4 regions of the Priestia sp. FSL R5-0597 genome follow, and region 3 is predicted to be linked to each of the others. Evidence: predicted binding sites of a transcription regulator. Region 3 holds the regulator's gene; each other region holds the start of a gene.
The links. Region 3 encodes Rex, which represses fermentation and respiration genes when NADH is low (regulators of the CRP and FNR family bind a similar motif). Its sites were predicted from a motif close to TTGTGAAATATTTCACAA; they were not measured.
Positions count from the first base shown of each region.

Region 1: the regulator Rex is predicted to act here: its motif matches at 2,611-2,628, upstream of MKX72_RS02660 (L-lactate dehydrogenase).
Region 2: the regulator Rex is predicted to act here: its motif matches at 5,524-5,541, upstream of ahlS (AhlS family quorum-quenching N-acyl homoserine lactonase).
Region 4: the regulator Rex is predicted to act here: its motif matches at 1,167-1,184, upstream of MKX72_RS13275 (DUF1641 domain-containing protein).

Region 1 is NZ_JBBOUZ010000001.1:493,819-501,819, reverse strand. Features, by position in the region: gene MKX72_RS02670 (methyl-accepting chemotaxis protein) at 1-1,303, opposite strand, end outside; gene MKX72_RS02665 (cation diffusion facilitator family transporter) at 1,445-2,320, opposite strand; gene MKX72_RS02660 (L-lactate dehydrogenase) at 2,653-3,609, shown strand; gene MKX72_RS02655 (lactate permease LctP family transporter) at 3,672-5,252, shown strand; gene MKX72_RS02650 (zinc-binding dehydrogenase) at 5,351-6,343, opposite strand; gene MKX72_RS02645 (IseA DL-endopeptidase inhibitor family protein) at 6,758-7,288, shown strand; gene MKX72_RS02640 (hypothetical protein) at 7,629-7,898, opposite strand.
Region 2 is NZ_JBBOUZ010000001.1:2,758,520-2,766,520, forward strand. Features, by position in the region: gene MKX72_RS14060 (alpha/beta fold hydrolase) at 1-122, opposite strand, end outside; gene MKX72_RS14065 (glycerate kinase) at 448-1,584, opposite strand; gene MKX72_RS14070 (GntP family permease) at 1,605-2,873, opposite strand; gene MKX72_RS14075 (sugar diacid recognition domain-containing protein) at 3,000-4,097, opposite strand; gene MKX72_RS14080 (sigma-54 interaction domain-containing protein) at 4,094-5,482, opposite strand; gene ahlS (AhlS family quorum-quenching N-acyl homoserine lactonase) at 5,804-6,652, shown strand; gene MKX72_RS14090 (iron-containing alcohol dehydrogenase) at 6,707-7,891, shown strand; gene MKX72_RS14095 (DUF805 domain-containing protein) at 7,924-8,001, opposite strand, start outside.
Region 3 is NZ_JBBOUZ010000001.1:216,473-224,473, forward strand. Features, by position in the region: gene tsaB (tRNA (adenosine(37)-N6)-threonylcarbamoyltransferase complex dimerization subunit type 1 TsaB) at 1-275, shown strand, start outside; gene rimI (ribosomal protein S18-alanine N-acetyltransferase) at 289-738, shown strand; gene tsaD (tRNA (adenosine(37)-N6)-threonylcarbamoyltransferase complex transferase subunit TsaD) at 735-1,751, shown strand; gene MKX72_RS01295 (ABC-F family ATP-binding cassette domain-containing protein) at 2,007-3,941, opposite strand; gene MKX72_RS01300 (redox-sensing transcriptional repressor Rex) at 4,401-5,039, shown strand; gene tatA (twin-arginine translocase TatA/TatE family subunit) at 5,093-5,278, shown strand; gene tatC (twin-arginine translocase subunit TatC) at 5,294-6,049, shown strand; gene MKX72_RS01315 (YdiK family protein) at 6,076-6,303, opposite strand; gene MKX72_RS01320 (CPBP family intramembrane glutamic endopeptidase) at 6,300-7,028, opposite strand; gene groES (co-chaperone GroES) at 7,328-7,612, shown strand; gene groL (chaperonin GroEL) at 7,680-8,001, shown strand, end outside.
Region 4 is NZ_JBBOUZ010000001.1:2,595,538-2,603,538, reverse strand. Features, by position in the region: gene MKX72_RS13280 (NAD(P)/FAD-dependent oxidoreductase) at 1-602, opposite strand, end outside; gene MKX72_RS13275 (DUF1641 domain-containing protein) at 636-1,088, opposite strand; gene MKX72_RS13270 (hypothetical protein) at 1,518-1,934, shown strand; gene MKX72_RS13265 (ammonium transporter) at 1,931-3,214, shown strand; gene MKX72_RS13260 (IDEAL domain-containing protein) at 3,349-3,546, shown strand; gene MKX72_RS13255 (hypothetical protein) at 3,844-4,221, shown strand; gene brnQ (branched-chain amino acid transport system II carrier protein) at 4,261-5,616, opposite strand; gene MKX72_RS13245 (cation:dicarboxylate symporter family transporter) at 6,003-7,274, shown strand; gene MKX72_RS13240 (M42 family metallopeptidase) at 7,382-8,001, shown strand, end outside.

The DNA.
Region 1 (8,001 bases), 280 kb from region 3:
TTTGTTCAATGACTTCTTCAATTTGTGAAGATAAACTCATCGTTTTGTGATTAGTAGAGTCAGCGTCAGAAGCCTGCTGAGTGGCGCCGCTGGCAATCTCATGGATAGCCCGGCCAATTTCTTCACTGGATGCAGTTGCTTCTTCAGATACAGCACTCAAGTCTTCAACAGACGTTTTTACTGTCTCAACAGACGTCTGAACCGTGCCAATCAATGTTTTCATTTTAGCTACCATATCGTTAAATAAATGAGTAAGTTCACCAATTTCATCTTTTGACTTCGTCTGAACCTGAACTGTTAAATCGCCAGCTGTTACTTTGGCTACTTCGTTTTTCAAGCGGCGAATTGGATTCGTAATGATTCTTGAGAAAAAGATGGTTAACACCACTGATAATAAGATGCCAATTAACGCAATCCAGACAATCACATTCAGTAAATGATGAGCGCTTGAGAGCATTTCATTATAAATAAAGGCGTTTCCTATCTTCCAATTCGTTCCTTCGAGAGTATCATATGCCATCACTCTCTCTTCACCTTGAAAGGTATACTTCATGAAATCTTTATTCCGGTCTGCTTCGTACATTTTTTTCATAAATGGCTGATTCATTAAATTTTTTCCAGCTTCTGTTGGATGAACGAGCGCTGTGCCATTTTGATCAAATAAAAATGCATATCCACCGTGATTTACTTCTGCTTTACCTACAATGTTTTTTAATGCATCTAAGTCTAAATCAGTAGCTATAACGCCCAGCACATTTTTAGTATCTGGATCTAAAATAGCCTTTGCAATCGTCACAACCGTCTTTTTCGTTGCTGCATCTTCATATGGATCCGTGTAAATTACTTGATCAGGTAATGCCATTGCTTGTTTGTACCAAACTCTTGAAGTCGGGTCATAACCTGATCCGTACTCTTGCTTAGGAACAGAATACATTCCCTTATTTTTAGTGCCTATGTATTCAAGTGCCAGGTTTGGATATTTTTCTTTAAACTGCGTAAACTCTTTTTGAACCGTATTCCATGTAAAATACGGATTTTTCTCTTGGTTTGTTTGATTTCCTTCCTGCTTAACAAAATTAACAATTACGTCATTTTCACTATACGTCAGCAAAGAACGACTATACATGTCTAAGTACGTATGAATCGTTTCTTTTAACTCTTTCACTTGACTTTGAGACTGAATCTCTACATCTTTTTCTATTTGTGTTTTGGTAAATTGATAAACAGCCCCTGAAACAACTAATAATAAAATAGCTATAAAAATACTAAAAAATACTACGAGCTTTGCACTTAACCTCTTCATTCCCTCACCCTTCTACAAAAATCTTTATATTACTAATAACGGCTTTTCATTTTCATTTTTGAAGAAGTTTTTGTGATTTATTTCAAATTTCTCCAAAAATAAAACCAGCCCATCCTTTCATAACGAAAGAACGTGCTGGTTTTATTTTTGCTTTTCGTATGCATCAGGTTCAATATGAACAAGCGTATCTTTAATCTGATGCTCATCGTTCATCATATGTTCAATTTGATCAGCAATTTCATGGCTTTTAATAACATTTAAATGGGGATCTACTTTAACAGTTACATCAATCACGACTTGATTACCAAGCTTGCGCGCTTTCACATCTTCTACTTCTTTTACACCTTCTACAAGCCCAATGCTTTCTTTGTAGTGCCCTAACTTTTCTTCATCAAATCCGTCCGTTAAGGAGTGAGCCGCTTCTTTAAAAATCTCGATGGCTGTTTTACAAATAATAATTCCCACAGCAAAAGCAGCTACCACGTCCAGCCAGGGCAGGCCGAATTGTGAGCCGAAAATTCCCACAACAGCCCCTATACTCACAAGTGCATCAGACAAATTATCTTTAGCAACCGCATATAAAGACTGGCTATCAAGTTTTTTAGCAAGCTTAATATTATACCGGTAGACACCACCCATAACAGCAGCCGCTCCAAGACCTACCCAAGCAGCCAGTAAATTAGGCGCTTCAGATTTGTCCATAAATAATGACTGACCCGCGTCGACCAATACTTCTAGTCCGATGACCATCATGATAAAAGAAGCAATAAGTGAAGAGATATGTTCCGCTCTGGAATGTCCATAGGGATGATCATTATCGCGAGGTTTTTTAGAGATTTTTAAGCCGACTAAGACGGCAATTGATGCAATAATATCTGTAACATTATTAAGACCGTCGGCTTTTAAAGCAGAGGAAGCGGTGACACCCGCAATAATAAGTTTACATGCTGATAAAAAGATATATGATAAGATACTAACCCAAGCGCCTTTTTGGGCTTGCTCATAGTAGTTCTCCATCCCTTCCACTCCTTTATTCAAAATAAGCAAACTTAGTGTAACAAATGGATTTCGTGTGGGTCTATAGAAACATTATTGGCTGTTAACATACAAATAGAGAATGTTAAACTCTTTAGCTTTCTGCAAAACAAGTTGCCTTTACTCAACACTTTAAACGTTTAAGATCTTTCTAAATGTGGCACTTCATGTAGAAGAACCCTTTTTTAAATCGCCCTGTAAAATTGTTTACTATTTTTTTAAGGGTGTGATTTTTATCACAGCCGAGGGTATTTATTCTTGTTACACTAACATTGTGAAAAACATCACAAAATAAAATTCAAAGGATGATACAAATGAAAACACAATTTACACCAAAGACACGAAAAGTTGCCGTTATCGGAACTGGTTTTGTTGGCTCAAGCTACGCTTTTTCAATGGTGAATCAAGGTATTGCCAATGAATTAGTGTTAATCGATATGAACAAAGAAAAAGCAGAAGGCGAAGCACGCGATATCAATCATGGAATGCCATTTGCCACACCGATGAAAATCTGGGCTGGAGATTATAAAGACTGCGCTGATGCTGATTTAGTAGTTATTACAGCGGGCGCTAATCAAGCTCCAGGGGAAACGCGCTTAGATCTAGTTGAAAAAAACGTTAAAATTTTTGAATGCATTGTAAAAGATATTATGAACAGCGGATTTGACGGCATCATTTTAGTGGCAACAAATCCAGTTGATATTCTCGCACACGTTACACAAAAAGTATCAGGATTACCAAACGAACGAGTAATTGGTTCAGGAACGATTCTTGACACAGCTCGCTTCCGCTACTTGTTAAGCGACTATTTCGAAGTAGATTCTCGCAACGTCCACGCTTATATTATGGGGGAACATGGAGATACGGAATTTCCTGTTTGGAGCCACGCGCAAATTGGCGGTGTGAAGCTCGAACATTTTATCAATACTGCTGCTATTGAAAAAGAGCCGGATATGCAGCATCTATTCGAACAAACACGCGATGCGGCTTACCATATTATTAATCGAAAAGGAGCGACTTATTACGGAATTGCGATGGGACTTGTACGCATAACCAAGGCTATTTTAGATGATGAAAATTCTATTTTAACGGTATCTGCTTTATTAGAAGGACAATACGGTATTTCTGATGTGTATATCGGCGTGCCGGCTATCATTAATAAAAACGGCGTGCGCCAAATTATTGAATTGAATTTAACTCCTCACGAACAGCAGCAGCTCGAGCACTCTGCTAGCATTCTTAAGCAAACTCGCGACAGAGCTTTTGTGTAACATCAAAAGATTTTTGCGGGGGACTCCCCCGCTCCCTTGTTTTAAATATGTAGTAGAGGTGTATGAATATGACGTGGACTCAAGTATATAATCCGTTAAATAATATTTGGCTTTCTGCACTAATTGTACTCATCCCCATCATCTTTTTCTTTATTGCTTTAACTCTTTTGAAATTAAAAGGACACATTGCTGCTGGTATTACGGTACTTCTTTCTATGATTATTGCTATTTATTTTTATGATATGCCTGCCTCAATGGTCTTAGGAGCCACAGGCTATGGGTTTTTGTATGCACTTTGGCCCATCAGCTATATTATTATCGGCGCGGTGTTCTTATACAAGCTAACTGTCAAAAGCGGACAGTTTACTACCATTAGGCAATCTATTATTTCAATAACCGATGACCCCCGCTTGCAAATGCTGCTTGTTGCTTTTTCCTTTAATGCTTTTTTAGAAGGAGCAGCAGGATTTGGAGCTCCAATTGCCATTACAGCAGCGCTTCTAGTTGGACTTGGATTCAAACCGTTAAAAGCAGCGGCGCTATGCTTAATTGCTAATACAGCTTCAGGAGCTTTTGGCGCCATGGGGATTCCTGTCATTGTCGCAGGACAAGTATCTGGCATTGATCCAAAAGAAATTGCTCATTTTCTTGGCACGCAGCTTCCGATTATTTCTTTTCTTATCCCTTTTTTACTTGTCTTTATTATGGATGGGATAAAAGGATTAAAAGACGTATGGAAAGCAACGAGCATCACAGCCATTTCCTATGCACTGACGCAGTATTTAACTGTTACATACATCGGCCCTGAACTTCCAAATATCACATCTTCTATTGTGAGTTTGCTTGCTCTTGCTTTTTATATTAAAAGAACAAGCCCGGCAGCAGCTAAAAGCTTCAGCCTGTCACCAAAACAAATTTTAAAGGCTTGGTCTCCTTTTATTCTATTAACGATACTCGTTACGGCTTGGAGCATTTCTTTTGTCAAAACGGCGCTTGAACATCTGAACCTGCTTATTAACGTCCCATTTTTACACAATCACGTAATTAAAGCAGCGCCTTTAGTAAAAGATCCTACGCCTTACGCTGCTGTCTTAAAAATAGACTTATTTGCAGCAACAGGTACGGCAATTCTTATCGCTTGTATCCTTTCAGTTTTCTTGCTTAACGTATCGGCAAAAGTGGCATGGACCACTCTTTTGGAAACCGTAAAAGAACTATCAAGACCTATTATGACGATTATGATGGTCATTGCTTTTGCTTTTATTTCAAATTATTCAGGACAGTCCTCTACACTTGGATTGGCACTCGCTACATCAGCTGCTTATTTTCCATTTTTATCTCCATTTCTTGGCTGGATTGGCGTATTTCTAACGGGGTCTGTCGTATCGAATAATGCGCTGTTCGGCAACTTGCAGCTAACTACTGCTCAGCAAATTAATGTCTTGCCAATTATTCTCGTAGCGGCTAATACTGCCGGCGGCGTAATGGCTAAAATGCTTTCTCCTCAATCAATTGCTGTCGCTGCTGGAGCAGTAGGTTTAGCCGGAAAAGAGGGTGAACTGTTTAAATACACGCTCAAATACAGCATGGGATTTTTGATACTAGGAGGATTTGTTACCTTTTTATTGGCTTGGTGGTTATGATAAAAAAACTGCTAAAAATCCTGTTATTACCTTGTTTCTTTCATTTAAACAAACGTTTGATTATATAAAAAAGTCCCCAGTTAGCGCCGGGGATTTTTTTATTCTGAAATAAGTAAACCTATATTGCCAAATTGTTTTCCTTTATCTAATCGTTCGCAAGCTGCAGCTGCCTCTGACAGCGGATAGAATCTATCGACGATTGGTTTAATTTGATGTTTCTCTATAAAATCCATCATGTCCACAAATTCTTCCTGACTTCCCATAGATGTGCCAAGTATATTGAATTGAGGATAAAAAATAGTTCTTAGAGGCAATTCAACTTCATTTCCAGAACTCGCACCAAAATTAACAATTCTTCCATTTGGCTTTAGTATTTCAAAATACGTCGGAAATAAAGCTGCCCCCACACTATCAAGTATGATATCTACTTTTCTATCGTTGATTTCTTCTTTTAGGTTACTTCCACTGTCTAATGCATAATCAGCTCCGTACTCTAGGGCTTGCTTTCTTTTTTCATCACTTCTAGAAGTAACCGTTACGTCAGCTCCGATAGCTTTTGCGAATAACAAGCCATAAGTCGCGACTCCGCTCCCTATACCAGGAATAAGTAGATGTTCTCCTTTTTTTAACTGTCCTTTTGTAAAGAGAGCTCTATACGCAGTTAAAGCTGATAATGAAAGAACTCCCGCTTGTTTCCAAGATAGATAAGGCGGCTTTTGCACAACATTATCCGCTTTTATGATTACATACTCTGCAAACGTTCCATTCGATGGACCACCTAAAATTTTAGGCGTAAACGGAATGTCCTCTATACGATCCCACTCCAGACTTGGATTAATGATCACTTCTATTCCAATTTTTAAACCTTTTACGCCTTCTCCCACTTCTTCTATAATACCTGCACCGTCTGAACCGGGAATAAACGGCTTATCTCCTTTGCCTCGATTATTCATAACAAATAAATCTCTCCGGTTTAAACCTGCTGTTTTTAACCTTACTTTTACTTCTCCTCTTTCAGGGGGCATCTCCTGAAGATTTCTGTAATTCATGCCTGCTATACCGCTTTTCTCACTATGTATAATGACTTTCATGATTTCGCCTCCTCTTAATCTACTCTACTAAAAAGCTCAAAACCGCAAAAGAAATATGCCCAAAAAAAGGAAAATAAACTTTTAAAATCGCTTTTTCACCGTTTTATCTTTATTTTTCTGTATCCTAAAAGTATTCAGCTTCTTTTATTACATATTTGTTACAAAAAATATTATTTGTAACAAAACGAATATAAAATAGAAAAATCGGTTTAAAAATCCTGATAAATCAACATTTATCCGCAATTTATTTACTATATCTACTTCAAAAACTAGTAAAAATCTAAAAAAATTTAAGAAAAAAAGACAAAACACTTTCTTTTATTACAGATTTATTGTAATATAAATGTAACAAAAGAAATATAAAACACATAATTGTTACATAAATAAGGTTAATTAATTAGGAGTGAGTTAGAAATGAAAAAAATTGGACTAGTTTTATCATCAATCGCTATTTTCTTTACACTAAGCACTGGAGTTACAGCACAAACAACATCTCCAACACTAACGGATGCAAATGCTGTCAAAATTGCAGCTAGTGCCAGCAATCATTTCTGGAGTGCTCTGCACGGTTATAAAAACAAACCATGTACAGAACGTACATTTGAATATAAAGGAACTGAGTACGTGTACCTTTGCCCTGAATTTGATACAAAAGCTGAGCTATCAAGCTACTTATCTGAGACATTTACAAATAGTGCAGTAGAAAAAGGATTAACAAATTACGGCTATATCACATATAACGGTAAACTTGCACATCCAATCGGCGACGGATTCAGCATGTTAGAGTGGTCAAAAGCAAAAACAAAGCTTGTGTATCAAACAGCAACAGTTCGCTCTTATGAATTCACAGTTCCAACTGTAGATGGCGGCAGTGTAAAACGAACTGTCACATTCTATAAATCTAATTCTCAGTGGAAAGTAAATAAATTTGACGCTGTTCAATAATAAAAAAAGCAGGCCTGCTTGAGCAGACCTGCTTTTTTCTTTTTGATCGATAACATAAATAAAACTTCTACTTACAGCGCTCTAATAGCTGTAAATAGAAGTTGAGATCACAAGTTTAAGTAAATCAAATTTTGTCGAATCCTGTAGAAACAGTGATAAGTTACGTTTTATATTACAGGCTAAACCGCTTGTTGTCAACATGATTTAACAAAAAGATAAATCGACATATACTAAACATATCAAAGACTTTTTGATATCGCAGTTGGCAGACATTATTCTATACATATATCAATGCAAGCAAGAAAGAAGCGCTCTTCATTTCCCATTAAAAATAAAAACATTAGCTTGGATTTTGTTCATGTTCCTTTGGGTTATCATGTACAGGGTGCGCCCCTGGGAATAACCTTTGAGCTTTTTCATGAAGGTTTTTGTTTTCATAATTAAATGCGCTATACGTTCGCTGCCCTTCTTCCCATGAAGTAGATTTCCCCAGTTTTTGATTAACCGGAGAGCCGAAGGGACCGTCTGGAAATTCTTCAGCGGTTATATACTCGTGGCTTTTTTCTACTGTAGAGAAATCACGATACGAGGGCTGTTTGTCTTCTTTCAATGATTTCACCCCTTCTTTCTAGAAGATTCTCTACTAGTATGCACACTTCTTTGTAAAAAACCCTCTTAAATTAGTCTAAATCAGGGTATGATAACTATACATT
Region 2 (8,001 bases), 2.5 Mb from region 3:
AGGCCGGTTAGTAGTACAATCGTATTTTCCCCTTTACCTTTTGTATATACATGAATATCTCTGCCATTAACCTCTACTAATTGACCAATAGGCGGGTACTTTTTCTTTTCCACTGCCGTCATTACTTGATTCGTTACACTCCATATGATGCATATCCCCAATATAGCTACTATCACGCTTCGTAGAATCCTCAAGAACCTAAACTTTTTTTGCACGTTTACTTCTCCTTTCCGTAAGTAGCAATTAACAAGCAGATGCCAACCCTAGTGACTCTTTGTGACTGCTTACTTACTATGACGCTTCAGAAAACATTTAGTTCTATTTCCTATATAAAATTTAAAAGAATGATAGCAGCTTACTTCAGCACTAAACGAAAAAAAGGCCTCTTCTTATGGAAGAGACCTTTTACTATTTATTAAAAAGCGAACAATAAAAACTGTATCTCCTTCACTTGATGCCTAAGCGTATAACTGACGCTACATTTTTAGCCGTTCTTTCAATATTTTCATCAGCTTTTTCTAGCGCTTCCTGAAGAGACACTGCCCCGGGCACGACGCTGAATAAAGCAGAAATACCATGTTCATACACAGCTTCACTTCCCGCTCCAATGCTCCCTGCTATCGCTATCACCGGAACGCTATGCTTTTTTGCTGTTTTGGCTACGCCAATGGGTGTTTTTCCGTAAATGGTTTGTCCATCTATTTTTCCTTCACCGGTAATGACAAGATCGGCATTTTTAATATAGCTTTCTAGCTGAGTTGCTTTAATGACGATGTCTACACCTGGCTTTAACTCCGCAGATAAAAATGCCAGCAGGCCGCCTCCTAGTCCTCCTGCCGCTCCGGCACCAGGAATACTTTGAATATGAATACCCATTTCTTTTCCAACAATCGCTGCGTAATGAGCTAAATTACGGTCAAGCTGTTTAACCATATCAGGAGTCGCACCTTTTTGAGGACCAAACACAGCGGATGCTCCGGTTTCACCCGTTAACGGATTGTCTACGTCGCACGCCACTTCTACTTTGACTTCAGCAAGCCGAGAATCCAAGTTTGTCAGATCGATAGAGGCTAACTGAGCTAAACTGCCTCCTCCTTCTTTTATTTCTGCTCCGTTAGCATCAAGAAGCTTTGCCCCTAAAGCTTTTGCCATACCGGTTCCTCCATCATTTGTAGCACTTCCTCCAATGCCAATGATGATATGCTTTACTTTGTGATCTAACGCTTTAAGAATGAGCTCGCCGGTTCCTCGCGTTGTTGTGATAAGCGGGTTTCGTTTATCGACAGGGACATGATGAAGACCTGAAGCGGCTGCCATTTCAATAACAGCCGTGTTGCCGTCTCCAAGAATTCCGTAAAAAGCTTCAACCTCTTTACCTAAAGGTCCGGTTACTCGCGCTTGTATAATATCTCCACCCGTTGCGTCTACAAGCGACTGAACAGTTCCTTCTCCTCCATCTGCCATAGGTACTTTACTAATCTCCGCGTCTGGAAAATGAGATTTTATTCCTTTTTCAACCGCTTCACAAACATGCAGAGCCGTTAAGCTTTCTTTAAATGAATCCGGTGCAATCACAATTTTCATAGAAACACTCCTTTTTGTTTTTACCCGTATAGCTTTAATACACCAAATATAAGCGTGGATACAATTGCCATAATGAGTCCAATCAGCGATTCATAAGGGATTAATTTTAAACGTTCTTTTATTTTCATATTTACACTTCCGCCCGTTGCGTGGAAAAAGCTTCCGTGCGGAAGGTGATCAAGTACGGTCGCTCCGGCATGAACCATAGCAGCTCCGGCTAAAGCAGAAACGCCTAGCTCTAAAATCGTCGATCCAAAAATTTGGCTTGCGACTGCTGTTCCTGCCGTTGTCGAAGCCGTTGCGGCTGACATAAAAATACCTGAAACCGGTGCTAAAACATAAGCAGGCAACCCAATGGTAGACAAGCCTTGAATGATCACGTCTTTTAGCTGAGAGTTAGCAATGATTCCTGCTAATGTCCCCGTTCCAAGCAGCATAATGGCTACACCTGACATTTTCCCTAACCCTGAAATAGCGTATGTATTAAGCTGTTTTCCTTTTTTCATCACAATGGCACCAACAATCCCTCCTGCAGGAAGAGCAACCATCGGATCAACATTAATATCAAAAAGCGGACGCAGTGCCAGCAGGACGATGGTAACGATTGGCGCTATGATGGCTGTTAAAAACAGCGGCAAGCTGCTTGCATCCACTGTATCTATTTCTTCAGCTTGAACCATTGTTCCTTTTTTCACTAATCGTTTGGCTACTACATAAGTAGCTGCTACGCCGAATATAGCGGGAATAATCCCTGCGGCCATTACGGATGTAAGCGGAATATTAAATGCATCTGAAGCAGCAATGGCGTTAGGATTAGGAGACATTAAATTCCCTGCCTTTCCTCCTCCGATCATTGCTAGTAAAATAGCAGGCTTTGACATACCCGTACGTTTCGCAATAGCTAAAGCAATAGGCGCCACTGTGATCACAGCCACATCAACAAACACGCCTACTGTCGTAAGAATAAGTGTGGCTAGCGCTAGAGCTAAAAGTGCTTTTGTTTCCCCGAGTTTTTTTACAATGGTTTCTGCTATAACCGCTGCAGCACCTGATTCTATTAATACCCCGGCCAATACCCCAGCTGCAAGAATCCGCAGCACTGCGGGAATGATGCCTTGCGCTCCTTCAATCATTAAAGTAACGGTATCAGCAATATTAACTCCGCCAATCAGTCCTCCTATTAAAGCTCCGGCTATCATTCCGTATGCAGGAGCCACTTTCTTTAAAATTAATATAATGGCAATTACTAATGCACAAATCGCGCCTAATGCGCTTACTTGAACGTCCATAAAGCATCCCCTTTCTTGTTTCTTCTATCCCCAATTCTAATTGTAAGCGCTACCTTTGATTCTTTCATTAGTCACTTCAACAAAAAGAGACCTTGCTATCACAAGATCTTTTATGCACGTGCACAATTATGAAATTTTAGATAGCAGCATTGCTACATATAGTTCAAGAAGGTCTTTTACTTTCCTTGGATCTTTTCCCGTGATATCTTGAATTTTGTCTAAACGGTAGCTTAGCGTATTTCGATGGATAAAAAGCTTTTTAGCTGCCGTGCTTCCTTCGCCATTTTCTTCTATATAGATTGTTAACGTTTCGATAAGTTCTTTTTTCTTATCATATTCCTTAAGCTTTTCATAGTATTGCAACAGATCATGATTTTCTTGAAAACCGGCACGTTGACGTAACAGTACGGGAATTTGATAATCCGAATAGCAGTAGAAATCAGCTTCTTGATGAAGCTTTGAACCAACCGAAAGCGTATCTTTTGCCTGCTGATACGATACATGAAGGCCTTTAAAGTCAGCTTGAACAGATCCTGCAGATAACTTACACACCATACCAGACGCACGAAGCTGTTTTTCCAGCTGTTCAGCATAGCTGCTAGCGCTGCCGGCTTCTATAGATTTTAATATGACTACTCCGTCTGGAAGCATAGCGTATAGATCATTATTAGCTATGTATTTCTTTACAACCTTCATAACTTTATGGCGATTTTCAGCTGTAACAATCACTGCCATTCTTGGAAGGTATAAGTTAATATCAAATCGATTTGCTCGTTCAAAAAATAAGGAATCCAGCGGCTTTTCGTGTTGAAGAAGCTGATGAACCAGCTCTTCTTTTAACCGTTCATCCCACTGAATTTCCTCTATTAAAATCATTTCTTGAAAAATCATTTCAGCCGCCATGCGCACGAGCTTTCCATAATTACGAATCTGTTCTGGCAGTCCTGTTAATCCCACGACTCCAACAATTTCTCCGTTAAAGAAAATAGGCAAATTCACGCCCGGTTTGGCTCCGCGCAGCGAGTCAGCCTGCTGCTGAGTAATTTCGTAAGAACTGCCGCTTTTTAATACCATTAGCGCTCCTTCGTGAATTTGGTCCATTCGCTTTTTGTCACCAGAACCAATAATGACTCCTTTTTCGTTCATCACGTTAATGTTGCAATCAATAATCTCCATTGTTCTACCGACAATTTTCTGAGCTAATTCTTTTGTTACATATCTCAAGCCTGCTCCTCTCTTTCTTTACATTCCCATCTTTTTAGTTTCTTTATCAAAGTAGAATGATCGATACCTAATTCTTTCGCTGCCTGCCGGAGTGATGAACAATGTTGAATAGTTTCTTTAACGAGTCGCTGTTCAAACTGCTCCACTTTCTTTTTTAGAGGTAAATAATCACATTTTTCATCTTCATGATAAGTATGAAAAGGTAAATGATGGGCTTCAATTGTTTCTCCAGGAACAGACACAATCATATTCTCCACCATATTTCGAAGCTCTCTTACATTTCCTGGCCATTGGTAAGCTTTTAATACTTGCTTCGCTTTATTTGATATGCGCTTTTGGACGTAATACAAGCTGCAAAAGTAGGAAACATAATGATCAACCAGTAAACTGATATCCTCTTTACGTTGAGATAGAGGCGGAAGGCTGATTTCGACTACCTTTAAACGGTAGTATAAATCTTCACGAAACCTCCCCTTTTTAATAAGCTCTCCTAGATGTTGATTTGTTGCCGAAATGATTCGTATATCGATACTTTTTGTTTTAGTTCCTCCAATTTTCTGTACCTGCTTTTCCTGTAACACTCGAAGCAGTTTCACTTGCAAGGAAATCGGCATTTCACCAATTTCATCAAGCATCAAGGTTCCGCCATCAGCGAGTTCTAACAGTCCTATTTTCCCTTCTGTTCGAGCGCCAGTAAAAGCTCCCTTTTCATAGCCGAACAACTCCGATTCTAGCAACGGCTCAGGAATGGCTCCGCAGTTCACTTTAATAAATGGCTGATTGTTTCTATCGCTTGAATCGTGAATAAGGTTAGCGACTACTTCTTTTCCGGATCCTGAGGGACCTGATAGAAGAATACTTGTAGGAAACGGAGCTACTTGTTTGGCTTGCTGATAAACCAAGTTCATCCTATTGCTTTGAAACACTAGGGGCTGTTCCGACCCATTCACGTTTACAGCGTATTTATTTGCATTCATATGCGAAAACTCTTGTACCTTTAAAAGCTCTTTTTTAACTGCGTTTAACTGTGTAATATCCTGTACAGTGGTCACAACGAGCTCTATTTCACCTTGTTTGTTAAACACTGGATTTCCTGTTACCATAACGTCTCTTTCGCTTGAAATGGTTTGCATAATAGAGCGCTGCTGTTTTTCTACTAACACAAGTAGGGAAACAGATTGATCAATATATCCTTCATCGATAACGGTTTGCATATGCTTTCCTAATACGTCTCGTTTATTTGTTCCTGTGATTTTTTCATAAGCTTCATTTACATATATCGTTATTCCCTTTTTATTTACTACATATATTCCGTCCGTAGAGAATTCAATGATGGCCTGTAACGTTTCGTTCGTCAAATCTTTTTTCCCTTTAAAAGAAGTCATTGTTTTGCATTCCTTTCTTATGGTGAATTCCCGCCAACATATGGTGAAACTTTTCACCACTAACCATTCAATGCACAATAGCCTTTTTCCTTCTAAAAGCGGTGAATTTTTTCAGCACTTGGTTATAAGAACCAAGGAAAACTGCGCTAATATTTACTTTTCAAATACTGGCATAAAAATTGCAGTCTAGTATGTTGAAAGAATAGGAAAGAGTCTATCCATTTTAAAAAGGATTATTCTCTCCAGCATATAGGGTAAATGTAGTATAAAGTCATTTTGAAAACGCAAACAAAAATTCAACTACGTTTAGGAGGCTATTATATGTGTAATATTATCAAACCTAACCCAAAGCTTTATGTGATGGACAACGGCTCGATGCAAATGGATAAAAACTGGATGCTTGCAATGCATAACCCAGCAACTGTTAAGAACCCTCATGCACCTACGGAATTTGTAGAGTTTCCAATTTATACTGTATTAATTGATCATCCTGAAGGGAAAATTCTGTTTGATACAGCCTGCAACCCTGAATCAATGGGACCACAAGGGCGTTGGACTGAAGCAACTCAACAAATGTTTCCTTACTCCGCTACAGAAGAATGTTATTTACCAAATCGATTAGAACAATTAGGGGTTGACCCTAAAGAAATTAAATTTGTTGTTGCCTCCCACCTTCATCTTGATCATGCCGGCTGCTTAGAATTGTTCACTAACGCCACTGTTATCGTTCATGAAGATGAGTTAAACGGCACTCTTCAGTCTTATGCACGCAATCAAAAAGAAGGTGCTTACATTTGGGCTGACATTGACGCCTGGATAAAAAATGACCTTCGTTGGAAAACGATTAAACGAAACGAAGATACCATCAAACTGGCAGAAGGAATTAATGTCTTGAATTTTGGAAGCGGACATGCTTGGGGTATGCTTGGTCTTCATGTTCATTTGCCTGAAACAGGTGGCATTATCTTAGCATCCGATACAATCTATACAGCTGAGAGCTATGGTCCTCCTGTTAAACCACCCGGTATTATCTACGACTCTCTTGGATATGCAAACACGGTTGAACGTATACGCCGTCTAGCCTATGAAACTAATTCGCAAGTTTGGTTTGGTCACGATGCAAATCAATTTCAGCAGTTCCGCAAATCTACTGAAGGTTATTACGAATGAAATCAAGCAGCTGCTTAATATAAAAAAATTTTCTATAAATCGGAGGGCAAACAAATGACCATTTCAAAACTAGTTTTCACCCCTCTTAGCTACACAGGATGGGGATCACTTCAGCAACTGCTTCCCGAAGTAAAAAAATATGACCCTGCTCATATTTTAATCGTCACAGATCCCGTGTTAAAAGACATTGGACTTGTAGATAAAGTAAGTGCTCCTCTTATACAAAATGGATACGAAGTAGATGTATATGCAGATACGGCACCAGAGCCGCCCTTAGCGCTTGGTGAAAAACTCGTATCTTACGCAAAAAGCCGAAAATTTGATTTAGTCATTGGAGTTGGCGGCGGCAGCGCATTAGATTTAGCAAAACTTACGGCCGTTTTAGCCGTTCATGACGGAGCTGTAGAAGAATATTTGAACTTAACTGGCACGAAACAAATTACGGAAAAAGGGCTTCCGAAAATTTTAATTCCTACGACCTCCGGCACGGGCTCAGAAGTAACGAATATTTCTGTATTATCTCTTGAAAGCAGCAAAGACGTCGTGACCCACGACCATTTGCTTGCAGACGCCGCCATTGTAGATCCCGAGCTTACGCTGAGCGTTCCTTCTAAAGTAACGGCAGCTACAGGGATTGATGCATTAACTCATGCCGTTGAGGCTTATGTATCGGTAAATGCAAATCCAGCAACGGACGCCTTAGCCCTAAAGGCTATACGCATGATCAGCTCTTCTTTAAGAACAGCTGTAGAAAATGGCGAAGATAAAGAAGCACGAACTCAGATGAGCTACGGAAGCTATTTAGCAGGTCTCGCTTTTTTTAACGCTGGTGTTGCTGGTGTTCATGCACTTGCATATCCATTAGGCGGACAGTTTCATATTTCTCACGGTGAATCAAACGCCGTACTGCTTCCATACGTTATGGGCTATATCCGCAGCAGCTGCGTGACAAAAATGCGGGATATTTTTGAAGCACTAGGCGGAAACGCTACTTCTTTATCAGAAGAGAAAGCTTCTTATCAGTGTGTAAAACAACTGCAGACACTTGTTGAAGACGTCGGCATTCCTCAAACCCTTCGCGGCTTTAATATTCCAGAAAGTGCCCTTCAAAAGCTGACAGAAGATGGCGTCCAGCAAAAACGAATTCTCGCTCGCAGTCCTTTGCCTCTTCGTGAAAAAGACATACGAGCTATTTACCAATCGGCTTATGATGGAGCTATAGTGGAACCTGTCCACTAAAAAACTCCCCCTTACCTAAGGGGGAGTTCTAATTATGCTGCTTTGGCCGTTGTACCAAAACGATTCTCTTTTGGATCGCTAGGCTGGCAGAATAAAACAATTAGCCAGAT
Region 3 (8,001 bases):
TTGTTATTAATAAGGACTGGGCGGAACATTTAAAGTCATACAACAAACCTATTTTATTCATAGGCAATGATCTTTCCATGCATGAAGAGGCGTTAAAAGAAGTGTTGAGTGAACAAGCTGTATTTGCCCATGTTCAGCAGTTTAACCCAAGACCAAGTGAATTGGCTTTCTTAGGAATGAAGAAAGAGCCGCAGTCTGTGCATACTTTTGTTCCGAACTACATTCGTTTAGCTGAAGCAGAAGCCAACTGGCTTGCTTCACAGCAAAAAGGATAAAAGAAGGTATAACATGAAACTAACAATTAAGTTTCGTTTAATGGAAGTTAAAGATATTGATCAAGTAGTGAAAATCGAAGAGAAGTCTTTTACGACACCTTGGAGTGCAGAAGCATTTCAAAATGAGTTAACCAATAATCAATTTTCAACTTACATTGTGATGGAAGAAGGGGAAAATATTATTGGTTATTGCGGAACGTGGATTGTTATTGACGAAGCACATGTAACCAACATTGCGCTATTGCCAGACTACCGAGGCAAGGGACTGGGTGAATTGCTGCTGCGCAACGTGATGGACGTTCTTCGAAAACTAGGTGCTACGTCAATGACATTAGAAGTTAGGGTATCTAATCATATTGCACAATCATTGTATCAAAAGCTAGGTTTTAAACCTGGAGGTATTCGTAAGAATTATTATTCTGATAACAATGAGGATGCATTAGTTATGTGGGTGAATTTATGAATGAAAATCAATTAATTTTAGCATTAGAAACAAGCTGTGATGAGACAGCAGCAGCTGTGATTCGAAACGGTCATGAAATTGTAGCCAATGTGGTGGCCTCTCAAATAGAAAGCCATAAACGATTTGGCGGTGTCGTACCGGAAATTGCATCTCGTCATCATGTAGAACAAATTACAGTAGTAGTTGAAGAAACTTTAAATCAAGCGAACTTGAAGTTTGCAGATATAGATGCAATAGCTGTAACGGAAGGACCAGGGCTTGTGGGAGCACTTCTTATTGGCGTAAATGCAGCCAAAGCGCTAGCATTTGCACATCAAAAGCCATTAATTGGTGTTCATCATATTGCAGGACATATTTATGCAAATCAGCTAATCAAAAAACTAGAATTCCCGCTCTTATCGCTAGTTGTATCTGGCGGGCATACGGAGCTTGTATACATGGAAAGTCACGGTCATTTTAAAGTGATCGGTGAAACAAGAGATGATGCAGCAGGAGAAGCCTACGATAAAGTAGCCCGCACGTTAAACCTTCCATATCCAGGCGGACCTCATATTGACCGCCTTGCACATGAAGGAGAGCCATTAATTGATTTGCCGCGTGCTTGGCTAGAAGAAGGATCCTATGATTTTAGTTTCAGTGGATTAAAATCAGCAGTTATTAACACTGTCCACAATGCGAAGCAAAAAGGTGAAGAGATTCTTCCACAAACACTTGCTGCTAGCTTTCAAGCGAGTGTCATTGATGTGTTAGTAACTAAAACGATTAAAGCTGCAAAGGAATATAACGTTAAGCAAGTTTTATTAGCAGGAGGAGTTGCTGCTAATAAAGGGCTTAGAGCAGCGCTAGAAGAGGCATTTGAACCCCTATCAAATATTGAGCTTATTATCCCGCCGCTATCTCTATGTACGGATAATGCCGCAATGATTGGAGCAGCAGCAAGCGTACGATTTGCTCAAGGAAAACGTTCAGATATGTCATTAAATGCAAACCCCGGTTTGGACTTGGAAGAGTAAGTGACGAATGAGATTTATTTCTCATTCGTCTTTTTTTGTGGATAAAAATGATTTATCAACAATATTCAATAAATTTAGAATTGACTGTGGATAATTATGTGGAAAAGTCCGTGCACTCAGTACACGGACCTGTTATCAACAAGTTTTAATTATGAAAATCAGACAGATATCCACTATTTATTCACAGAGTGGATAAAGCTTGCTCTTAAGCGCATGAACAAGTAAATAGGATGAATAGATACGCAAAAATATAGGCTACTCTTCTAGAAGCAGCTGTAATTCTTCCCACTCTTCCATTAATGTGGATAACTGTGAAGAAATTTTTTCATTTTCACCGTTTAATCTTGATACTTCTTCGTGATTTTGATAAATTTCAGGGTCACAAAGAAGTTCTTCATTCGCCGCTTGGGCGGCTTCTAATTTGTTTACTTCAGTTTCAATTTCTTCAATGCGGCGCGTTCGCTGTCTCATCAATTTCTTTTGTTCTTTATCTTGTTTATAGGACTGTTTATCTACTTTTACCGTACGTTCTTCGTTTGCTTTTATATTTTCTAATTCTTTGATTTCCTCTATTTCTGCTTTCTTTTCTACATAATAGTCATAATCTCCAAGAAATTCTTCTACTCCTTCAGGAGATAGCTCTGCTATTTTATTGGCAGTACGATTAATAAAATAACGGTCATGTGAAACAAATAATAGAGTCCCTGGGTAATCAATTAACGCATTCTCGAGTACTTGTTTGCTATCTAAATCAAGATGGTTAGTAGGTTCATCCAAAATTAAGAAGTTAGCTTTTTGAAGCATAAGCTTCGCAAGAGCCAAACGTGCTTTTTCACCACCGCTGAGCGTGGAAACGATTTTCAGTACATCATCACCTGAAAACAGAAAATTTCCAAGTGCTGTACGGATTTCTTTTTCAGGTTTGGCTGGGTAGTCATCCCAAAGTTCATTTAAAACGGTTTTATTAGACGTTAAATTGGCTTGCTCTTGGTCGTAATAACCAACCATTACATTTGAGCCAAAGGAAATGGTTCCAGTCTTGAAGCTGAGTTTATCCACAATGCCTTTTAATAAAGTTGATTTCCCCACGCCATTAGGACCAACCAACGCAAGGCTTTCCCCTTTTTTAATGCGAAGGTTTGCCTCTTGGACGACATAGTTGTGTTCATCATATCCGATAGACACATCTTCCAGATTTAAGACTTCATTTCCGCTTTGACGTTCAATTTCAAACGAAAAACTAGCTGATTTTTCGCCTTCGTTAGGTCGATTTATTAACTCCATTCGATCGAGCTGTTTACGTCTGCTTTGCGCACGTTTTGTAGTCGATGCGCGGGCGATGTTTCGCTGAATAAAATCATTCAGCTTTGCGACTTCATCTTGCTGCTTTTCGTACTGACGCAACTCTTTTTCATATCGCTCTGCTTTTTGTACAAGGTATTTAGAGTAGTTGCCCGTGTACTTCACCGTTGTTTTTTGTACGACTTCATACACTTGATTTACGACTTTATCAAGGAAGTAACGATCATGTGAAACGATTAAAATAGCTCCTTCATACCCTTGCAGAAACTGTTCCAGCCATGCTAAAGTTTCAATATCTAAGTGGTTGGTAGGCTCATCCAGAATAAGCAAATCAGGCTTTGTTAAAAGCAGTTTTGCAAGAGCCAGGCGCGTTTTTTGTCCACCGCTTAAGGAGGAAATAGGGGTGCTGTAGTCAAAGTTTGAAAAACGGAAACCGTGAAGAATAGATCGTGTATCCGCTTCATATTGATAGCCGCCTAAATCTTTAAACGTTACTTGAAGCTGATCATACTCTTTGGTTAGTTTTTCGTATTGAACTGAATCATTAAAAATGTCTGGATCACCCATCTTCGTTTCAAGCGTACGTAATTCTTTTTCCATCTTCTTTAATGGAGCAAAGACAGTCATCATTTCTTCCCATATGGAGAGTGTTGACTCAAGAACTGTATCTTGTCCCATATAATCAATGGAAACACCCTTAGGTTTAATAATTTCTCCGCTGTCATAGGAAAGCTGCTCAGCAATAATTTTTAATAAAGTTGATTTACCAGCACCGTTTCGTCCCACTAGGGCAATGCGGTCTTTTGATTGTACTTCTAACTTTATATTCGATAAAATGGGTTCTGCCCCATAGTATTTTGTAATACCGTTCAATTGTAGAATAATCATTTTTTCACCTCTAGTAGTATATCCATAGTGTATTTTAACATATTTTTAACTACAAGTTCTTCCTACAAGCGTTTGTAATTTGTAGAGGGACAAGGACAAATGATGAAGCGAATGTTTTGATTCATGAAATAAAATGATTTTACCTGCACATTTTATACAGGATACTATGTTAAAATAAGAGATAAGTGCATCTCTGAACTTATCTATGATGGATGTAAAAAAATCCGTCATGACTAACAAACCGATCCTTTGAAGGGCTAATTGCTTCGTTCTACATACCGACTTTAAGGAGTGCTGAATAGACAAAAGCCGTCGAGGTGTGAAGCGGAGTATATATAAAACAAGAGAAAAGAGAGAGAATTGGAAGCGCTACCTCAAAGCGGTTGATGCTTTGTGAAAGGTAATGCAATATGACTTGAAAATGTTAGTAATGACATACATGAACTGAGGGGGTACAACGTGAACACTGAACAATTAAAAATACCACAAGCAACGGCTAAGCGATTGCCGCTTTATTATCGTTTTTTGAAAAATTTGCATGCTTCTGGTAAACAGCGTGTGTCGTCAGCGGAGTTAAGTGAGGCAGTGAAAGTGGATTCTGCTACTATTCGTCGGGACTTTTCTTACTTTGGTGCATTAGGAAAAAAGGGATACGGCTACAATGTGAATTATTTACTTACATTTTTCCGTAAAACGTTAGACCAAGATGAAGTAACGAAAGTAGCACTGATTGGCGTAGGGAATCTAGGAACGGCCTTTCTAAATTATAATTTTATTAAAAATAATAACACCAAAATTGAGTGCGCTTTTGATGTGATAGAAGAAAAAGTGGGTACGAAAGTAGGCGACGTGCCGGTCTATCATCTTGACCAATTGGAAGATTATATGAGTGATGACATCTCAGTAGCGATTTTAACCGTTCCTGCCACTGTTGCTCAGCAAATTACTGATCGTTTAGTGAGTTGCGGAATTAAAGGAATTTTAAACTTTACTCCTGCACGCTTAAACGTACCGGATGAGATTCGACTCCATCATATTGATCTTGCTGTAGAATTACAGTCGCTCGTCTACTTTTTGAAAAATTATCCTGTTGAATAAGACGGACTGTGTTACGATTTCCTTAAGTCTAAATTAATAAGGAGAGTGGGAATATGGGGATTGGAGCAGGCAGTTGGATTATTATTGCGATTGTAGCACTGCTTATTTTTGGACCGAAACGGTTACCGGAGCTAGGAAGATCAGTGGGCCAAACGCTTAGAGAGTTTAAGCATGCCGCTAGCGGTGCATCAGAAGATCGTGAAAAAGATAAACAGCGTCAAGTAGATGACAAAGAGTAAAAGGGTGATCATAGTATGACCGAACAAGAAATGTCAATATATGATCATATAGGAGAGCTGCGAAAACGCATTTTAATTGTTTTATTTTTCTTTGTGATTGCCACAATTGGCGGCTTTTTTATAGCGGATAAGGTTATTGTCTATTTACAGCATGCTGATGAGGCAAAGAATTTAACGATGAATGCATTTCGGTTAACAGATCCAGTTAAGATTTATATGCAATTTGCTGTTATTATCGGCTGTGTACTTGCAGCTCCTGTTGCACTGTATCAACTTTGGGCATTTATTAGTCCTGGTTTATATGAAAAAGAGCGTAAGGTAACGCTTGGATATATTCCTGTTTCCATTTTTCTCTTTATCGGCGGTGTCTCTTTTTCTTATTTTGTGTTGTTTCCGTTTGTCGTTGATTTTATGACGCGCGTTTCTGATGAGCTGAATGTAAACCAAGTGATTGGCATTAATGAATACTTTTCTTTTTTAATGCAGCTCACACTGCCTTTTGGCTTGTTGTTTCAGCTTCCCGTCGTCGTTATGTTTTTGACGCGTTTAGGAATTATAACGCCTATGTTTTTATCTCAAATTCGAAAATATGCCTATTTCGTACTGCTAGTTATTGCCGCACTTATTACACCACCGGAATTGCTCTCGCACATGATGGTGACAGTGCCGCTCTTAATTTTGTATGAAATCAGCATCATTATTTCCCGCATTTCGTATCGCAAAGTGTTAAAGGCAAGGGCAGAGCAAGAAAGAGAAGATGTTAGTATGTAAAAAAAACCACTGAAACAGTGGTTTTTTTATTTGGATGAATCATCTTGATTTTTATATTGCTGCTGCAATTTTTTAATTTTGTAGTGCAAGATAAAGATGCGAACCGCAAACCTGAAATCGAATGCGGCTACGAGTGCAAATAAGATTGTGGGGAAATTCCAGACGGTTTCCTGGGCATTTTGAATTGCCAAGTAGGTGAATAAAATCCCCATAATAATATAAATAAACCCTCGTGTTAAAGGGATATTCTTCATAAAAACATGCCTCCAAAAATGAACTGCATTTGTTCTGCTTGTTTTTGCATTTCTATAATTTTATCTGCAAAAATAGTTTGAGATAAAATAACGATTGTATTCATCAAAACATGAGCAATAATAGGTACAACAATTAGTCTCGTCCTTGCATAAAGGAATGCAAATACAAATCCCATAGCTGTATACACAAGTAAATGTTTAAAATCCCAGTGTACCGCAGCGAAAATAAGGGAACTAATAAATGCAGAGATAAAGAAATTGTATCGTTTGTGAAGAGAACCAAAAATAATCTTTCGGAAAATAATCTCTTCTAGTATTGGTCCAATAACAGACGTAACGACAATAAGGAAAGGCGTTGCTTTAACAAGATTAACAATATTTTGTGTGTTTTCAGATACTTGGGTAATGCCAAGAGCGTGCTCAATCATACCTGCTACAGCTTGACCAGCCATAGCGAGAAACACCCCAAGGACTGACCAGACAACAGCAATCGTTTTTCCAGCATGTTCTATACGCATGGACATGTCACGGCGCAGCAGCAGTAAGACAATAAGTAAACCAAGGATAAAGCTAATGATAGTCCAATAAGTCAAAAGCATGACATTCGCTGTTCGAACTGGATAGTCATCAAACATTCCTGTTAATTTTAACAGCGGTATACCAACAACTCCTGAAAACTGCATAAGGATGTAGGTGAGGATAACATACCAATAACGTTTTTCCAATCTTCTATACTCCTTTAAAAGGTTTTTATGTATATATGTCGAAGAAGTACTGTAAAGTTAGTAATTTCTTCTTGCTCGTATTGTAACATACATATTATTGAACAGAGAAAAGAATGCTTTATTTCTCAAAATCGTCGAAATCTAAGACTATTATATGTAGTTGTCGTAAATTTTAAATTTTTTTTGTTTAATACTTGCAAAAAAAACCCACTTTGTTTTAATATAATAATTGTGTTAGCACTCGTTGAGGTTGAGTGCTAATAAAAATGCAAACATATTATTTGAGGAGGTTGTTTCACTTGTTAAAGCCATTAGGTGATCGCGTAGTGATTGAACTTGTAAAATCTGAGGAAAAAACAGCAAGCGGTATCGTGTTACCGGACAGTGCAAAAGAAAAGCCACAAGAGGGTAAAATTGTTGCTGTAGGTACAGGCCGAGTATTAGAAAGCGGTGAGCGTGTAGCTTTAGAAGTAGCTGCGGGCGATCGTATCATCTTCTCAAAATATGCGGGTACTGAAGTAAAATACGAAGGTACTGAATACTTAATTTTACGCGAAAGCGATATTTTAGCTGTAATCGGCTAATTTTAACCACAAACTGATCATACGTAAAAAATAGATTATTAAGAACATCTTGAGGAGGTCAAAGAACATGGCAAAAGACATTAAATTTAGCGAAGAAGCACGTCGCGCAATGCTACGTGGTGTAGATACATTAGCAAATGCTGTAAAAGTAACGCTTGGACCAAAAGGTCGTAACGTTGTATTGGAAAAGAAATTCGGTTCACCGCTTATTACAAATGACGGTGTAACAATTGCAAAAGAAATCGAATTAGAAGACGCATTTGAAAATATGGGTGCTAAATTAGTAGCCGAAGTTGCTAGCAAAACAAACGACGTTGCTGGTGACGGTACAACTACTGCAACAGTTTTAGCGCAAGCAATGATCAGAGAAGGTCTTAAAAACGTAACGG
Region 4 (8,001 bases), 2.4 Mb from region 3:
GTAGGAGCTGCTTCTACACAGTATAGAGAAATTTCTTTTGGATCCACACCGTGTTTTAGACATAGGCTTGGCATTAAGTCAGCGTATTCACCAACAAGTTCGATACCTGTTAATCCGCCACCGCCAACTACGATTGTACCGTCAGCTTTATTTTTTGTTTTGCTGTATTCAGCGATACAAGCTTCTACGTGTGCACGTAAACGGTTTGCATCATTTACTGATTTAAGAACGAAGCTGTGCTCTTCTAAACCAGGGATACCGAAGTAAGCAGTTTCACTACCTAAAGCTGTAACAAGGTAGTCGTAGCTTAATTTTGTACCATCTTCAAGAGATACTTCACGTTGATCTGGTGAAATTTCTTTTACCGTTGCAATTTTTAAATCAACGTTGTAGTTTTTAAGTAATTTATCAAGTGGTAAAGCTACCGCTTGTTCAGAAACGCCGCCTACAGCTAGACGGTGTAATTCTGTAATGATTTGGTGAGTAGCAAAACGGTTCACTACTGTAATTTTTGCTTCATCCGCACTTAGGTGTTGGCGAGCTGTCATTGCAGTTAATAAACCACCGTAACCGCCGCCTAAAATTAAAATATGTTTTGACATAGTCGATCCTCCGTCCACACTTTTTAATGAAAATTATTTTTGTTTTTCGTTTGTAATGTCTAAATACGCTTGTGCAAAGCGGAATAGTTTTTGAGCTTGTGGATCTTTAAGCATGCGTAATAAACCGAATAAACCGATTGAATTAGAAGCATTTGCTTCTGCACGATCGTTTGCTTCGATTGCAGTAGCTGCAAGACCTTTTACTGTTCCTTCTACTGGCTCGATAAATTCTTTTACTCCACCAAGTAGATCTTCTTTTAATACGTCGTCAGTTAATAATGATTGCGCAACGTCGTAAGTTTTTGTAAGCACCGTTACCATTTCAGATAATTTTGGTAAATTATCTACAAGAACAGTAAGAGCTTCTTGTACTTCAGGCTTTAACAATTGATCTAACACATCCGCTTGACCTTTGTTAACCGCCGCTTCTGTTTGTACAGCAGCATTTTCCTCTGCAGCTGATTTTTGAATAGTTGATTGAGACATGAAAAGTCCTCCTTTGCTGGATACTGTTGCATATGTAGTTCCTAGTTATCTGCTAGACTTTCAAACTACATTGTGAAGTTGTGAAATCTTGCACATAATTCTATTTTAATTTTAATACGAGATAAAATCAACTCATTTCGTTGAAAAAATAAGTGAAGAACCTCGTAACCCTTTGTTTAATAAAAGTTTATAAAAAATAAAGCGAATAATTGCCTAGGTAAATAAAATTAAAATAGGGAACTAACATGATTCCTCTTCCTACGATAAAACAAATAACGTCATATTTCAACACATACGAACTTAATATTCTATAAGTATTAAAAAGATAGGGCGCATTTACTATTTAAAGAGTTTTCAAAAAATTACATTGACTTACTATAGTGTTCTACATATAATCAGAATATAACATCTTATGTAAGGAGATATAACATGGTTATAGTGGATGAACTTTATCATAATGTGGTCATTACATTGCCTCAATTAAAATTAATTGAATTTATAATGAAGTTAAAAGAAGCTAAAGCACAAGAAATAGAAGATATAAAAGCGAAAATTAGTAAATACGAAGAAAAGAAACGTGCTGAAGAAGCTTGGTATCAATCACTATCACCGTTTCGCAAATTTTTTACCGGGCGTCCTTTAAGTCAGCATCAAGCGGTCGAGTATATGGTATACGTAAAGGAACGCTTTAAAAAAATTGATCACCTTAAAGCACAAATGCGAGAACTTCATGAAGTTCTTGAATTAATAAAAGCGGAAAATGAAGAAACAAGTGAAATTACGCTTTCGCCTGCTATTGTACAAGAAATAAAACGATTAAAAAGCAGTGGAGGCGTTGGGATATGAGTGTTAATGAACTAAGTTTAGGGATAAATACAACGTGGGTTGTATTAACAGCCGCGATGATTTTGCTAATGGAAGGCGGCTTTGCCTTGCTAGAGGCAGGTTTTGTCCGCTATAAAAATAGCGTCAATATTATTATGAAAGTATTCGCTGATATTACAATAGGAACGCTTTGTTTCTATTTAATTGGGTTTGGATTAATGTACGGAGATGATTTAGGCGGAATCGTCGGTAAAAGCGGTTTTGCGCTCTCAGGTAATTTATCGCACCTTGACATTCCAATTGGGCTTGAAACATTTTGGCTGTTTCAATGTGCGTTTGTTATTGCGGTCATTTCTATCGTTTCTGGAGCGGTGGCAGAACGAATTAATTTCCGCGCATATCTTTTATATGCGATTTTAATGACTACATTTATTTATCCTATAGCCGGCCACTGGATTTGGGGAGGCGGATGGATTAGTAAGTTAGGGATGCTTGATTTTGCCGGTTCGGCAGTTATTCATGCTTTAGGCGGTTTTTCAGCTTTAGCAGCTGCAATAATGATTGGACCGAGAAAAGGGAAGTTCACGAAAAATGGAATTAGTTCTGTTTCTCTTCCAAGCAATTTGCCGCTTGCATCAGTGGGTGCTTTTTTATTATGGTTTGGATGGTTCGGGTTTAATGCAGGAAGTACGCTAAGTGCCACTGACGTTAGAATTGGTCACATTGCTATTGTCACAATGTTATCAGCAGCAGCAGGGGGAGCAGCTACTTTATTTTATACTTTATTTCGCTACAATCGTTCAGATGCACCTTCTGTAATAAATGGATCGCTTGCCGGACTTGTCGGCATCACGGCCGGGTGCGCTTTTGTTAATACACCATCTGCTATTTTTATTGGAGCTGTATCCGGCTTATTAATGATGGCAGCTACAAACTGGCTCGAAGCACGTCAAATCGACGATCCTGTAGGAGCTTTTCCTGTACACGCTGCTTCGGGAATATGGGGCACGTTGGCTGTGGGTTTATTTTCTACAGACGGCGGTGTGTTTACAGGAGGGAGCTGGACGTTATTAGGTGTTCAACTTCTCGGATTAATTGCTCTATGCGCTTGGGGATTTGTTACGACGTGGATAGGGTTAAAGGTTATTTCCTTGGTGGTTCCGCTTCGATCTACGGAAGAAGAAGAAGAAGTGGGCTTAGACATCAGTTACCACGGTATCATGGCAGCTCATCAAGCTCCTGAATTTATTGAATATGAAAACTACTATGCGGAAGTAAAAGAAAAAGCCGCAGATTCGTAATAAAAGGCCGCGCCTTATAACAAAAGGGCGGCCTTTTTATGTGGAAAAAAATAGATGTAAAATACTTGGTTTAAATGATTGAAAAGTCAGAATATTTGTGTTATATTATAAAAAAGCCAAGGAGTTGATTTCTTATGAAAAAGAATTTACTTAATTCACCGCAAAAATCCAACGGAAAGGTGCTTGATGCATTATTCGCTGAGATGATTTTAGACAAGGCGATTGCAGAATTTCGTAAAGCACAGCTAAAAGAAGAAATCGACCGCACGCTATTGATGAAAAATAAAGAAGAGTTTCTAAAACTCTCATCAGAACTTAAACAAATTTCTTAATTACTTACTATACTTCACACACCATCTATTTTAGATGGTGTGTTTTATTTTTGAGACCTACTAAAAGGGATTAATTAGTAATAATTATGGACCTCCATGTACGCTTAATGGGTTTACAGGATCTCGAAACGGGGAAACCGTTCCAGAGTTCAAATTTGATAACTATTATCCACCAGCAAACGGAGCGGAACTATATCAAGTGGTAAATGGGGAAGAAGTACTTTTAGCTACCTACGTGGTAGAAGAAAAACGATTTGTACCAGCGGTTGCTAAACCAATGTAAAGGAATGTTTTTTTATGATTCGAAAAGGTTTGTATGCAGCATATAATGAACGAGACTACGAATGTTATGAAACGGAAAATGGGTGTGTAAAGCTGATTAGCTATGATAAAGGCGATGTAGCAAATGGATTCATTCCATACAATGACACGACTTTTACAAAAGAAGTTCCTCGTGATGCTGTTGAAGAAGTGTTTTTTGTAGCTCCGTATGCTACTTATCAAAATGACACGTTTGATGTGTCAGCTGCTTCTGATGTTCGAGTGCTTTTGACCACATCTGAAAAAGAAAAAGCTGATAAATATCATTTTCAACGAACGGATAAATATCTATATGAAAAACGTGTGTTAAAGGAAGAAGTGAAGTTAACGGAGAAAAAAACTCCTTATTCATAAAACGCCACAATAAAAAGAGGATGCATTTGCATCCTCTTTTTATTTAATCAATTTTCTTGAAGTGTTTCTGTTCGTATTATCATTTGTACGAAGGAAGGTAATGCCAAGACCGATTAATCCTCCTACAATAGCAGGAACTACCCAGCCGAGACCCACTCCATACATAGGTAGAATCGATGTAAACAGATCGTTTACTGCGGCAATTTTGAATCCAGCAGCATTTAAGCCATCAAATAAACTAACGATAAACGTGAACAGAAGGCTTACTTGGTAAACTTCAGAACGTCCTTTAAATAAAGGATGTAAGAATGTTAAAGCAATTAACACAATAGCTAACGGATAAATAGCTGTTAAGACTGGAACCGAAATAGCGATTAATTCCGTTAAGCCAAAATTTGCTACAACGGCGCTGAAAGCTGATAAAATGACAGCAATCAACTTATAAGAAACCTTTGGAAACAGCTTATGGAAGAAAGATGAACAAGATGTTACAAGGCCTACACTTGTTGTTAAACAAGCAACGGTAATCATCAGACCTAAAAGAATTCCTCCGTAAGAGCCAAAGTAGTAATTTGATACTTCAGCCAAAACCGTACCTCCGTTATCAAGACGTCCAAGCTCTGATACGCTTGAAGCACCCATATAAGACAATGCACTATAAATAAGAGCCAAAATAACGGCAGCGATAGCCGTAGCTTTTGCACAAATTGTGATGATTTGTCGGTTGGTCTTTGCTCCTTTTTCTTTAATTGCATTAATAATAATAATTCCAAAAACAAATGATGCTAGTGTATCCATTGTTAAATAACCTTCTTGGAAGCCTTTAAAGAATGCGTGCGTTGTATAAGCTTCGCTTGGTGCTTCAAATTTTCCAATTGGGTTCACAACGGCTACAACTACCAATATTCCAATAAACGTTAATTTAATAGGTGTTAAAACTTTTCCTACTAAATCGACAATTTTCGCAGGATTTAGCGAAAAAAAGCACGTAATCGTAAAGAAAATTACCGTGAAAATGATAAGGGGAAGGTGACCTGAATTTTCTGATAAAAAAGGCTTAACGCCAATTTCAAACGAAACACTTCCCGTTCTTGGCATTGCAAAAAGCGGTCCAATTGCCAAGTATAAAATCGTAGTAAAGATAATACCGAAAGCTGGGTGTACACGACTAGCTAAAGACTGCAGATCCTCTTTTCCGGAAAAACCAAACGCGAGAACGCCTAGCAGAGGCAGACCTACACCCGTTACTAAAAATCCAGCATTTGCTGACCAAATATTGCTTCCAGCAGACTGACCTAACATTGCAGGGAAAATTAAATTACCTGCGCCGAAGAATAGGGCAAAAAGCATAAAGCCAATAACCACTATAAATGAAAAAGGAACTTTGTTTGACACATTAAAACCTCCAAAATTATAAATGCTTTTTATTATCGTGTTGAATAATTAAAATTTTCAGAATTTTATATTCGAATAATAAAAATAAACATGTATCGTATTATACTAACCTAAAATGTATATTTCAATATAAAATTTTATTTTTTTAATTTATTCGCTAAAATAGCAAAAATAGAAAAATACGCAGCGAAAAAATCTCGGTATACAACAATCATTTGATATGATAAAACAGAACTGTAAGTTTTAAAAATTTGCATGTGCGGCCTTACATTTTTTTAGTAAAGAACTGTTTACATAAGGTGCTGTAAGGATGTATATTTATACACGGTTCGTTGAACCGCATATGCTCGATGGGTGAAAGTCAACTGTGCGAAAGGAGCAAGAAAGTGAAAAGGTTAGGTCTAGCAACTCAGATTCTAATTGGACTGATTTTAGGCGTAGCTGTAGGTGCTATCTTTTACGGAAGCGATACGGCCATTTCTATTTTACAGCCAATTGGAGACATATTTATTCATTTAATTAAGATGATTGTCGTACCGATCGTGATTTCAGCATTAATCGTAGCGGTCGCAGGAGTAGGCGATATCAAAAAATTAGGTAAGCTTGGCGGAAAAACAATTCTTTATTTTGAAATTGTTACAACCATTGCGATTGTAGTGGGGATTATTGCCGCGAACTTATTCCACCCTGGTGCAGGGGTTGATATGGGACATATTGAAAAAAGCGATATTTCTCAATATGAGGCAACGGCAAAAACGTCTGAAAGTACAGGGATTGCTCAGGAGCTTCTTCATATTGTTCCGACAAACGTCTTTCAGTCGGTAGCAGAAGGCGATCTTTTACCAATCATTTTATTTTCCGTACTGTTTGGTGTAGGCGTAGCTTCGATTGGACAGAGAGGAAAACCTGTTTTAGCCTTTTTTGAAGGCGTCTTGGATGCAATGTTTTGGGTAACTAATTTGGTGATGAAATTTGCTCCAGTAGGTGTATTTGCACTTATTGGTGTTAATATTATAAAGTTTGGTGTCGGATCACTTATTCCATTAGGGAAATTAGTGTTCGCCGTTTACTTCACCATGATTTTCTTTGTGCTTGTGGTTCTTGGAATTATTGCTAAAATGGCTGGAACAAGCATGTTTACGCTCATAAAAGTGTTAAAAGACGAGCTGCTTCTTGCTTTTACAACAGCAAGTTCAGAAGCCGTTTTACCATCTCTTATCAAAAAGATGGAAGACTTCGGTTGTTCTAAATCGGTTACATCGTTTGTTATTCCAACAGGCTACACGTTTAATTTAGATGGTTCAACCATTTATCAGGCGCTGGCATCGCTGTTTATTGCTCAAATGTACGGCATTGACCTTTCCATTATGGATCAAATTCAGCTCCTTCTTGTGTTAATGTTAACCTCAAAAGGGATGGCTGGTGTACCAGGGGCATCGTTTGTAGTTGTACTTGCTACGCTTGAATCTATGGGCTTCCCTCTTGAAGGCATGGCATTTATTGCAGGAATTGACCGCATTCTTGATATGATGCGTACCACAGTTAACGTAGTAGGAAATGCTTTAGCTGCAATTGTAATGTCCAAGTCTGAAGGCGAGTTTGATAAGCAAAAATCATTAAATTACACAAATGAATTAAAGAAATCAAACATAGCTTAAAACAAAAAAGCCGGGCAGCTGCCTGGCTTTTTTGTTTGGAGCTGCCTGTTATCTTTTTTGAAACATATGGTAAAATAAAAGAAATGAGAGACAAAGGAAGTGTCATAATGACGGAAACTGTTCAGTTAATTAAAAAGCTTGTTTCGATTCCCAGTCCTTCTGGAAATACAGAAAAGGTGATTTCATTTGTCGAAGACTATGTAAAAGAGCTAAATATTCAAACGTATCGCAATCGAAAAGGAGGCTTAGTCGCTACTATTCCCGGTAAAGATACGGATCATCACCGCATGCTGACGGCTCATGTCGATACATTAGGTGCTATGGTAAAAGAAATCAAACCGAGTGGACGTCTGAAAATCGACTTGATTGGAGGGTTCCGCTACAATTCCATTGAAGGAGAATATTGTGAAATCGAAACGTCAGCAGGAGAAGTATTTACAGGGACCATCCTTATGCATCAAACATCTGTTCATGTGTATAAAGATGCAGGTAAAGCTGAGCGAAATCAAGATAATATAGAAATTCGATTGGATGAAAAAGTACATAGCGCAGAAGATGTTCGCAGTCTTGGAATTGAAGTCGGCGACTTTGTTTCGTTTGATCCTCGTGTAGAAATAACAAAAAGCGGTTTTATTAAATCTCGTCATCTCGATGATAAAGCAAGCGTAGCTTTATTGCTTCAGCTCATGAAAACAATTCAAGAAGAGCAGATCGAACTGCCATACAC